Regions from separate parts of the Chryseobacterium sp. NG-CE01 genome, predicted to be linked through region 1. Evidence: riboswitches for the same ligand, from Rfam matches in the RefSeq annotation. Region 1 holds a riboswitch; the other holds the start of a gene.
What was found. A riboswitch is a leader RNA that binds a small molecule or an ion and turns the genes downstream of it on or off. The one in region 1 is predicted to bind cobalamin.

Region 1 (6,029 bases):
TTGTCCATCTTTCTTAGCAAGAACAAGAGCAATAATTCCGGATATAAGTCCTGGAAGGCCATAGCAGCAGCAACCTACGATTGATACAATTCCAAGAATTAATACTGCGGTTGCATTTGGCAGTTTTTGTTGATCCATAGTTTATAATTTTAGTTTAAGTTATGTTTAAAAATAAATGTTTATAAAAGTATGAAATTACCATAATAATAGCATTTGTTATTGCTAAAAAAACCAAAATATTACTGTAATTCCTTTTTTTATCAACAAAGTTAAGAATCACTGCCGCAAAAAACAGCAGCACGGTATAAACCGCAGGAAACATATGAAAAGCTTCAGCAAATCTGCCTTCAAAAACCATTACAATAGCTCTCTGGGTACCGCATCCGAAACATTCGATACCAAAGAATTTCTTGATAGGGCAAGGCAGCATGAAATCTTCTGCTTTCATATTTTATTTTTTGTAGATCAAATATATAAAAATTAAGATTATATTTTCGCTCTCAGATACTGATGTGGGAAAAAGCATTCTTCATTCATTTCAAATGATCCCTGAACTGCAAGATAAGGGTTTCTCAACATTTCCCTGGCAATAAAAATAAGATCGGCGTCTCCTTTCTGAAGAATCTCTTCTGCATGGGAAACTTTTTTAATCAGCCCTACTGCTCCTGTTTTTACACCTGCTTCATTTCTGACCTGAGAAGCTAACGGAACCTGGTAGCCATCGAAAAGGGGAATCTTTACACCGTGAATATTTCCGCCGCTGGAAACATCAACCAGATCAACAGAGTGATTTTTTAAGATTTTTGCCAATTCAACACTGTCGGTAATCTCCCAGCCGTTTTCTGCATATTCAGTGCCTGAAATTCTTACAAACAGGGCAACATTGTCATTCAGTTCTTCATTTACTGCATCTACAATCTCAACTAAAAAACGAATTCTGTTTTCAAAGCTTCCGCCGTATTCATCGGTCCTGATGTTTGAAAGCGGAGATAAAAACTGGTGAATCAGGTAGCCATGAGCTGCATGAATTTCAATGACATCAAAACCCGCCTCTACCGCTCTTCTGGCAGCTTCTCTAAAGTTTTGTACCTGTTCCTTAATTTCTTCCAGGGTTAACACATGCGGAATTCTCTCTGTCGGATGATACGGAATAGGACTTGGCGCGATGGTTTCCCATCCTTCTTCAACGGAAATTTGTTTGGTATTCCAGGTTGATCCTTTTCTGCCGGAATGTGAAAGCTGGATTCCTATTTTGCTTTCTGAATGTTTATGAACAAATTCTACAATTCTCTGAAGCTGTTTCGTCTGCTCATCATTCCATATTCCCATACAGTGATTGGTGATTCTGCCGCGGGGTTCCACACCGGTTGCTTCTACAATAAGAAGCCCTGCTCCGCCCTGTGCCCTGCTTCCGTAATGAACAAAATGGAAATCGTTCGGAAGTCCATCTTCACTGGAATACATGCACATTGGCGACATCACCCAACGGTTTTTTAATTCAACATTTCTGAAGGTAACTGGAGTATACAACATGTTATTTTTATTTTTTAAAAATTGAGAATTGCAAAGAGCAGGCCTTTATTGCCCACCTCGTGAAAAAAAAGTAATTTTATTCCCCTTTTTTTAACCCACAATATATGAAAAAAGAAACTCAGATCAGTTACGAGTATTTTAAGAATAGCAGCGAGCTGCACGATATAGAAAAAGAATTATTTGAAAAAGCAAAACAGGCGCGCGAAAATGCATACGCTCCCTATTCCAACTTTCTGGTAGGATGTTCTGTGCTTCTTGAAAACGGTGAGATGTATTCCGGGAACAACCAGGAGAATGCGGCATTTCCTTCAGGGCTTTGTGCGGAAAGAACGACCATGTTCTGGGTAGCTGCTAATTTTCCGGCTGTAAAAATTAAAAAAATTTTCATTGTGGGAGGCCACAGGGAATTTCCTGAGAAAAATCCTCCTATTCCGCCCTGCGGAGCCTGCAGGCAAAGTTTGATTGAATTTGAGACCAAGCAAAATGAAAACATTGATCTTTATTTCTCAAGCATGAATGAGGAGGTGGTGAAGGTACATTCGATTAAGGATCTGCTGCCGTTTTATTTTGACGGGACGTTTTTGTAGATGTTTTGGGTGAATGATGAATTTTAAAAAATTGACAAGCAAAGCAAATTCACAGTTCACAATTGACTTTGAATTAGCTTTTTAAAACACCCCGTCTTAATTTTCTCTGGAAATTAATCCACCCCTCCAAGTGAGGAGAATTTGCCGTAAACTATTACCATAAAATGACTGGTATTTGTGTGGTGGCTGAGCATGCCGAAGCCACCTTACCTGCTACCTAGCCCTGATTGAAACGAAAATCCCGGAATGGAGCGGCGAAGCCGCGGAATGAGGAATTGCAGTGGAAAGCAGGTTCCCGGCTCCTGAAAATAAAACAACCTTTACAAAATCGTCATCTTACTTTAATTATTTCTCTGTTTTTGCATTTCTGACGAATAAGTTTATCTTTGCAAAAAAATTTTGGTTTCCAATCATTTGGAATGAAAAGGGAATCGGGTGTAAATCCCGGACTGTCCCCGCAACTGTAGATCGCAAACAAGAAATTTCTACGACAAACCACTGTGCAAACGGGAAGGTGTAGAAAAGCGAAAGTCAGGAGACCTGCCAGAATTGTAACTAAATACATTGCTTTCGGAGGAAAAGTAACAATAGAATGGATATAAAAAAATCTTTAGTACTGATTTTTTCGGCTTACGGCTGCTTTCTTTCTGCCCAGGAGAAAGCCATTGACACGGTTTACATCTTTGACAACCAAATGAATAAAGTGAAGCTTTTTCACAACGTCAATACCATCCGTCCGAAAGATTTCGAAAAAAACGCCACCAATCTTTCTGAGCTTTTGCGTTTCCAATCCCAGCTTTATATTAAAGAAAATGGCCGTGGTGCAGTTTCATCTCCTTCTTTCCGGGGAACAAGCGCGGGACACACTGCTTTTGTATGGAACGGCATCAATATTAACTCCACTTTTCTGGGACAGGGTGATGTGAATAATATTCCACTTTTCGGGTATGATGAACTTGAGGTGAAAGCCGGCGGCGGAAGTGTACAGTACGGAAGTTCTGCCATCGGAGGGAGTATTCATCTTAATAATAATCTGGAGTTTAACAAGGGTGCTCATGCTTTTCTTTATTCGGAAGCAGCATCGTTCGGGACCTTTAATAATTTTCTGAGAACGTCTTTCAGTAATGATAAATTCAGCGTGAAGGTTTCGGGAAATTATGTCATCAGCCAGAACGATTATGAAGTTCCAGAGAAGGAGTACATTAACAGAAACGGCAGGTTTTACAATTCGTCGATCAACATCGGAGCTTCGTATAAAATTGCACCGCACCAGACGGTTTCTTGGCAAAACCAGGTATTTGACGGCTCCCAGCATTATCCGATTTTTACGGAGAACGGTAACAAAACAAAATATAAAGCCCAAACATTACGCAGCCTTATTTCATGGGATATCACCAGAAACGATTTCTCCAATAGTCTGAAAGCGGCTTACACAGAAGATAATTTCCAATACTTCGGAGATATTGAAAAGCCGAAAGAAAGCGGTGCGCAGGGTAAGAATTATATTTTCAGAAATGATTTTAATTATTTCATTACTCCGAAGCTCAATGTCAATGCCATTGGCGAATTTCAGGTAAATAAAGGAATTGGCTATCAGTCCGGAATTGGTGATATCAGCAGAAATATAGGATCTGCAGCAGGGCTTGTACGATATTTCGTGACTTCTGATCTCCGCTTTGAAGCAGGCATTAAAAAAGATTTTGTGGAAAATCTGTCTTCTCCTTTATTATATTCCTTTTCAGGAAAATGGCAACCGGTAAAATGGTACCAGGCGGGCGCAAGTTTTTCAAGAAACTTTAAGTTTCCTACATTTAACGATTTATACTGGCGGCAGGGAGGAAATCCTGATCTGGTTCCTGAGACTTCCATGAATATTGATATGGATCATGCGTTTACATTCGGGGATCTCAGACTGACGGTAAGTCCGTATTATATGGATATTAAAAACTACATCAACTGGCTTCCGACGGCTGCAGGATACTGGGCTGCTTTCAACACGTACAGTGTTGAAATTTACGGGGTTGATTCACAAATTACCTATCGTAAAAATTTAGAAAATCATCATCTTACGTTTAACGGCGGATATACGTATTCCAGATCTACCAATAAGCTTACAGGAATGCAGATGATGTATGTTCCGCTTCATAAGGCTACCGGAAATATCGATTACCGCTACCGTTTCCTGAATGTTTATGTTCAGGGGCTTTTTAATGGACTTACGTATACCACTACTGACGAAAAAAGCGCTGACGCCATTGATCCTTATTTCGTTTTAAACACTGGAATTTCCGCAAAATTTTTAAATCATTACACTTTAGGATTTAAGATAAATAATATTACAGACGTTGTTTATCAAACCGTTTCTTATTATCCTTTGCCCAAAAGAAATTACAGTGTTTATATCAATATTAATTTTTAACATTTAACATATTATGAAAATAACTAAACTTCTGACCCTTGTTTTTGCTTTTGCATTACTGTTCAATATTTCGTGTAGCAGTGATGATGATGTAAGCGAGGAAATGTATTACGGAAACGCATTTTTATTAAGCAATGAGGGAAATTTCGGAAAACCCAATGCTGATGTAACGTACATATCTTCTGATCTCAATATGAAACAGGATAATATTTTCTCTTCCAACAACGGAGGTTCTAATCTTGGTGATGTTTTGCAGATGATCAGCTTTAATGGAGATCATGCTTACCTGTTGCTGAATAATTCAAACAAAATTCAGATCGTCAACAGATCGAACTTTAAGAAAACGGGAGAAATTACCGCTCAGCTGAATTCGCCGCGTTTTATGACATTTGCCAACAATAATATCTACGTAACCAATGACAAATACGGAGGTGACAAATATGTAAGCATTTATAAAACATCCGATTTATCTTTCGTAAAAAAAATCAACTTTACGGATAATGTTGAAAGAATCGTTGAAGCCGGAAATAATATTTTCGTACAGAATGCTTCTTTCGGTTTCGGAAATAAGATTACTTATATTACGACATCTAATAACGAAATACAGTCTACGATCACAATACCAAACGGAAACATCAATAAAATGATTGCCAGCAACGGAACGGTATATGCTATCGCCGCAGGAACTGCAGATTCTTATATCTACCAGATTTCCAATACAGGAAATATCACCAAAACATTTACTTTAACAGGAATTACCGATGCTACGAATCTTGAAATTGAAAAAGGTAAATTTTACTTTACTTCAGGGCTAAAAGTATACGCGATGGATTTAACGGCTTCTACGGTGCCTACTACTCCACTGTTTACGGTAAGCAACAGTGTTGATCAATATTCTAATCTGTACGGGTTCAGCGTTGTAAACGACAGAATTTTTGTTTCTGATGCCAACGGATTTACTCAGGACAGTAAAATCAGCGTATATTCTACCAGCGGCTCTCTTCTGAAAACATTTACTGCCGGTAAAGGCACGAACGGAGCATACTGGAACTAACAACTTTGTATTGATATACTAATACAATTTATTTTTTCATCATTTGTGTTTTTTTCCGGGCGGTTTCTTCGAAACCGCCCGGATTTTTATTTTAAGATAATATTTTAACCAAATTACCTCAAGCAATCCTATCATCCACCAAATGGGAAATCTGAAATATGTATATAATAATGTAAAATTATCAACAAACGGCTGGCCTTTTATCGCTCTCTGAACTTCGAAATAAATAGAAAAAACAGGAATAATAAAGCTGAAAAGCAAAAACGAAATCAGGTAGAATACCCAATTGCGTTTCTTTATGATTTCATATTTCCAAACTATAATGTTGAAAATCACAATGGTTATCAGTGTGATATAATCAAACAGTCCAAAGAACATTTTAAACAAGTGTTAAGCCTAATTTTTCTCCCTCTGCAATGACGAATTGTTTTGCCTT
Region 2 (6,029 bases), 2.0 Mb from region 1:
ATTTTCGGAACGCTGAAGGGAGATTCTCAGTTTATTAAATTCAATGACCAGGTTCTTACAAAGCAATCCGATAGAAAAAACAAGATTGCCTATCTTCCTCAAACTCCGATTTTTCCAAGAGATATTAAAATTAAAAACCTGATTTCTTTATTCTGCAATGAAATGAATGCTCAAAAACTTTTTAATTCAGACCTTATTCAGCCTTTATTAAGCAGAACGATGAGAAATCTTTCGGGAGGTGAAAGAAAAATGGTAGAAGTATTAATAATAATCCATTCCGACGCTGATTTTATCTTACTTGAAGAACCTTACAGCGGCCTGTCACCAATTTTAACAGAAAAGGTGATGAAGATTATAAAAGAATTATCTCAGGAAAAAGGCTTTATCATTTCAGATTTTAATGTACAGGAAGCCACTGAAATCTCGGATGAAATTTATCTTCTTTCCAACACTTATTTGAAACAAATTAAAGATTTAAAAGAATTGCAACAGCATTATTATCTGCCGAAAAATATTTAATTTATATATTTGACAATCAAAAAAATCATGATGTCCGTAAATAAAACATTATATATATCCGTTTTCACTTTTCTTTTCTTGTTTTTTGCCAAAGCCCAGGATAAAGTTCCTTTCGGTGTTGTAAAAGCAGAAGAAGGTTACGCCATGGTGCGTGTTCATAAAGACGATTACCGTAAAATCATTGATAAAATCCGAATGAAAACTGGCGATGTTTTTATTTATGTAAAACCTGCTCCCGGAGAAACAGAATGGATCTGGATCAAATATCCTGAAAAAGATGACACCGACAAGCCTTTCGTAAGATACGACAGCATTACCAAAGAAGGAATGGTGAACAAAAACCGCGTGGTTTTCGTGGATAAGCTGCCCCCATTCACTCCGTCAAAATCTAAAAACGGAAGATCACTTATTTTTACAGATGATAACAATCCTAAAATTCCGGGAAACCAGAGAACAAAAGTGATTATCGACGTTTATCCTTCGTATGCCAAGCTTAAAAAGCAGGAAAAAGATACTGATGGAAACATCATCAAAATCGACAAAGTAAAATCCTGGGGTGTCGGCAAAGAAATTCCTGAGGACATGACAGAGATAAAATCAGTAAGGGTCCAGCAGCCGGGAAGAGGTTCCGTATTTGTAAGGGATGCTATTAAAAATATGTTTCAGCCGACCATGGATTTCAATAACGTTGGCGTAACAGCCATTGATAACGACCATATTTTCCTTTATATGACCAATGGTTCCGGAGAAAACCGATACACAACGATCTGGACGATCAAACAGGGAAAAGTTCAAAGCCAGATCATTTATAAAAACCCGGAATAATTCAGTAATATTCATTACTTTTGCTGCCGAAAGTCCAGCTTTTGGCTTTCAGGAAATTGGTTTTGCTTAACTGCAGATTAAAAGGGAATCGTGTGAAAATCACGAACTGTCGCGCAACTGTAAGTAACTGAAGTCTTTATTAATAATCCACTGTGAAAATATTACGGGAAGGAAATAAAGATGTTACAAGTCAGGAGACCTGCCTTTTCTTCACAATAAAAACTTTCGCGATTTGAAGTTTGTTGATCTATAGAACCTAGGGATTTTATGCTCTGCTTTTTTCTGTTGTTTTCAATTTTCATTTCGCTTTTAATTAAATGAAATATGACTACAGAAGAAAGAATTGAAGCCTCGGAAACCAGAATTTTCAAAGCCGTTTTTCCCAACACGACCAACCATTACGATACGCTTTTCGGAGGCACAGCCATGCAGCTGATGGACGAAGTCGCTTTCATTGCCGCAACACGGTTTGCCCGAAAACGCGTGGTAACGGTAAGCAGTGATAAGATCGATTTTAAAAGACCAATTCCTGCCGGCACAATCGTGGAGCTGATCGGGAAAGTAGTACATGTCGGGAAAACCAGTATGAAAGTGAATGTGGAAATCTACACCGAGCAGATGTATTCTTACGAGAGAGAAAGAGCCATTGTGGGGGATTTTACTTTTGTAGCGATTGATGAATTTAAGAAACCAATTCAGATACTATAAAGAAGTTTCGGCGGGCTTTGCCCGCCGAAACTTTATTTTATTTCCCGCAGATTGCACAGATTCACAAATTGTGTCTATATCAAATTTTAAGCTAAAAATATATACAATCATCTGCGTAATTTGTGGAATCTGTGGGAGAATTCTCAATTGAAATTAAAAACTTACTTCAACACCTTTTCGGTTTCCAGATTTTTGATTAAAAGCAACTGAAAAGCTTCGCCAAGTTCATCAGACGCTCTTACAATTGCATTCTCCAGCATATTTCTGATTTGTTTTTCGGTAACTCCGGCTTCTGTCCAGCTCTTTCCGGAAGTGTGCGAATTCAGGATAAAAGGCATAATCCTGTCGATCGCACAGGCAAAAATAGCATCCGGAGTCTGTTCTTCTTCAAATTCAAGCCAAAGGTTAAAAAATTCAGAGCGTAAAGGTTCATCCAAAATTCCGAATATCTTTTGAGCAGAAACTTTTTCTCTTTCAAATTTTCCTGCCATTGCCGCTTCATCAAACAGAAAGGTATCGCCAGCTTCAATTTCTACCAAATCATGGATCGACAGCATTCTGATCACTCTTAAAAGATCAATATCGGTTCTGTTTTTCGCGTACGGAAAAAGAATTTGCGCAAGAATGATGATCTGCCATGAATGCTCCGCGGTATTTTCTCTTCTGGAATCGTCGGCATTAAAGTTTCTACGTTGTACATTTTTCAGGGCATCAACAGCCAGGATGAAATCGATTTCCTTTTGGATCTTCATTGCTCTAAGTTTATATGTAAATATTTGAAATTGCCTTCAGTATGAATTATTTTAAAAAAAATGACAAATTTCATGAGGTGCAAAAATAATACTTTAAATATAAAGCTATATTAATTAACAGATTAGTCTTATTTTTATTGTAAATATTTATCATGGCTTCAGAATTCAATTATCCGCCTGAAATTAAAGGAAAAAGAAAATTATATTCCCTATTTAACGGGGTAAAAGATCCTTTAGGAGTGATTAGTGGGAATCATACCATTTCAGGAGACAGTTATCATCTTAAAGCTACTTTCACGAATAAATATTTTATTTTCTCTCAGGATAAAGAGTTCACAGAATATATTTTAAAACAAAACCATAAGAATTATTTTAAATCTGAAATACAGTCTGTTACATTAGGAAAATATCTTGGCAATGGTTTACTGACCAACAATGGAAAAGACTGGCTTAAGCAACGAAGATTAATTCAACCTGGTTTCAGTAAAGCCAAAATTGCCAATCTGGTTTCGATTATGGAAAAAGAGATTGATTCGGCATTTTCGCTTTTTGAAAAAGAGCCTGAAATTGATCTGTACGATGTTTTTCATACACTGGCTTTTAATATTGTTGCGAAAACTCTTTTTAGTTCTGATATTGATGAAGAAAAAGTGAAAGAGCTGGGCAAAATTATCACTGAAGTTCAGGAAGTTTTTGCTAAAGAAGTACGAATACCTTTTTATACCCAAATTTTAAACATTCTGGGAATAACAGATAAAAATATACGAAAAAGTAAGCAGGCAAAGCATATTATTCAGGGCGTTCTGGATAAAAGAAGGAATTCAAAGTTAGAAAAAAACGATTTGCTGGACATGCTGATCCACGCAAAATATGAAGATACACAGCTTCCGATGTCGGACGAACAGCTTGTGGATGAGATGCTGATTCTCTTCATTGCCGGCCATGAAACAACAGCAAACGCTTTAACCTTTATTCTTTTCGAAATCAGTCAAAATCCGGAAGCAGAGAAAAAATTAAAAAAAGAAATTGATTATGAAGGCGAAAATGCCTTTAACGCAGAAAGCTTAATGAAAAAATCATTCACCATCAATGTCATTAAAGAAGCAATGCGACTGCATTCTCCGGCCTGGGCTATTGACCGGCAGGCTTTGGAAGACGACAGCTTTAAGGAATTCTCGTGGAAAAAAGGCACTTTAATCATACTTTATATTTCAGGGCTTCACAGAAATCCAAAATATTGGGAGCAGCCTGATTCCTTTATTCCTGATCGCTTCGATGATGAAAATGCTAAAAATTTTGCCTATTATCCTTTCGGAGCAGGTCCCAGACTTTGCATCGGTGAACATTTTGCGATGATGGAAATGGCTCTCATTATCCGTAAATTCTACAAAAACTACAGCTTTATATCTTACCAGAAAGAGCTGCAGAAAAAAGCATTAGTTACATTAAGAGCCGTGAGCTTGAAAGGTAAAATCATAAAAAATAAACTGTAACTAACCGACAACTTTCGATTCTTTTATTTAACACTAAAAATAATTTAACTGATTTTCAATTAGTTAAATGTAATTATAAAATTATTCCACTACTTTGTATTGCATAATACCATTTTAATTACATATCTTTGTAATGTAAAATCGAAAGAGGTTCATCTAGCTAGGTTCCGAATTCGAAAATTATATAACTAATTAACAAAACTTATCAAAGATGAATACCGAAAATACCAAAGCGCAAATGCGAAAAGGAATTCTGGAATTCTGTATTTTAAGTCTCATCAATCATCGTGAAATGTATGTTTCCGACCTAATAGATGAACTGAAAAAAGGAAAACTGGATGTAGTGGAAGGAACACTCTACCCTCTTTTAACAAGATTAAAAAACGGCGAGTTTCTTTCGTACAGATGGGAAGAATCCACAGGAGGACCTCCAAGGAAATACTACCAGATCACTGAAAAAGGTAAACTGTTTTTAGACGAACTTCAGAATACCTGGAATGACTTAACAGATTCAGTAAACCAAATTACTCAAAAAAATTAAAAAACAAAGCTATGAACAAAACACTCTCAATAGGACTCGCAGGTTTTTCTTTTACCATAGAAGAACATGCATATATAAAGCTCAGCGATTACCTGAACGCACTGAGAAGCTCTCTGGATGCTTCCGAAGCGGATGAGGTAATGCACGATATAGAAATCAGGATGGTAGAAATCTTCAAAGATTCAATGGCAAAACGTGAAGTAATCAATGACTCTGATGTAGAAAGGGTAATTGCCCAGATCGGAAGTCCTGAAACGATTGAAGAACAGGAAGAAGCCTATTATTCTGAGAAGAATACCAAAAAAACAGGTACTGCCGGAACCGAATACTCTGATAAAAAACAGCTTTTCCGTGATCCTGAAAGACAAAAAATCGCAGGTGTTTGTGCAGGATTAGCTCATTATGTAGGAATGGATATTACCGCCATGAGAGCGATCTGGCTGGGAATCTTCATCCTGGGAATCTTTACGGCTGCGGTGTCATCCACATTGGTTGTTTTATTATACGTTATCCTTTGGGCGGTATTGCCAAAAGCAGAAACGGCAGCAGATTTCCTGAAAATGAAGGGAAAGCCTATGAACTTCGACAATCTTAAGAATGAGTCTAACAAATTGGTACAGTTTGCCAATGAGTCTACTCAGAGGGTCGGAGAAATTTATATCGAAAACAAACCGTATATCAATAACGCAGGAAGCGGATTATGGAATGTTGTACGCTATATCTTAGGTGGAATCTTTGCATTCATGTCATTATCCTGTCTGATCGGAGTATTCGTAGTATTCGGTTTTATGGGAGCCGACAGCGATTTTCCTCCTGTAAGCGAAATGAACTTCTATTTTGATAATGATAATATGAAGTACGTTATCATGGCAATGATTACGATCGGAAGCTTATTACCCGCTATGTTATTCGGATTATTAAGCATTAAATTAATTTCGCCTAAAACTAAATTGAGAAATACAGGATGGGTTATCGGAGCATTATTCCTTGCATTAATCGCTTTGGGTGCTTATTTCGGATTCAGCATGGCTAAAAAAGAAATGTTCCTGAAAGGCCATAAAGAAGATACGGAAGAAGTTTCTATCAATACAAAATCAGACACGCTCTATGTTGATTACAAGCAGGTTACTATTCCTCAGAATTTTAAAGGTTATGATGATGATATTTACTCCGACAAAATTTCAGTGTATG

Region 2: it holds a riboswitch for cobalamin, as region 1 does, so the genes downstream of both, ACYT6F_RS00500 (acyl-CoA thioesterase) here and ACYT6F_RS10185 (TonB-dependent receptor plug domain-containing protein) in region 1, are expected to answer to the same signal.

Annotation. Positions count from the first base shown of each region.
Region 1 covers NZ_CM146369.1:2,141,408-2,147,436, reverse strand. Annotated here, with positions in the region: gene ACYT6F_RS10205 (CCC motif membrane protein) at 1-138, opposite strand, end outside; gene ACYT6F_RS10200 (DUF2752 domain-containing protein) at 155-448, opposite strand; gene namA (NADPH dehydrogenase NamA) at 487-1,533, opposite strand; gene ACYT6F_RS10190 (cytidine deaminase) at 1,638-2,120, shown strand; cobalamin riboswitch at 2,504-2,682, shown strand; gene ACYT6F_RS10185 (TonB-dependent receptor plug domain-containing protein) at 2,713-4,539, shown strand; gene ACYT6F_RS10180 (LVIVD repeat-containing protein) at 4,553-5,593, shown strand; gene ACYT6F_RS10175 (CCA tRNA nucleotidyltransferase) at 5,973-6,029, opposite strand, start outside.
Region 2 covers NZ_CM146369.1:92,273-98,301, forward strand. Annotated here, with positions in the region: gene ACYT6F_RS00490 (ATP-binding cassette domain-containing protein) at 1-519, shown strand, start outside; gene ACYT6F_RS00495 (hypothetical protein) at 547-1,344, shown strand; cobalamin riboswitch at 1,384-1,565, shown strand; gene ACYT6F_RS00500 (acyl-CoA thioesterase) at 1,669-2,052, shown strand; gene ACYT6F_RS00505 (HD domain-containing protein) at 2,214-2,804, opposite strand; gene ACYT6F_RS00510 (cytochrome P450) at 2,957-4,297, shown strand; gene ACYT6F_RS00515 (PadR family transcriptional regulator) at 4,509-4,838, shown strand; gene ACYT6F_RS00520 (PspC domain-containing protein) at 4,850-6,029, shown strand, end outside.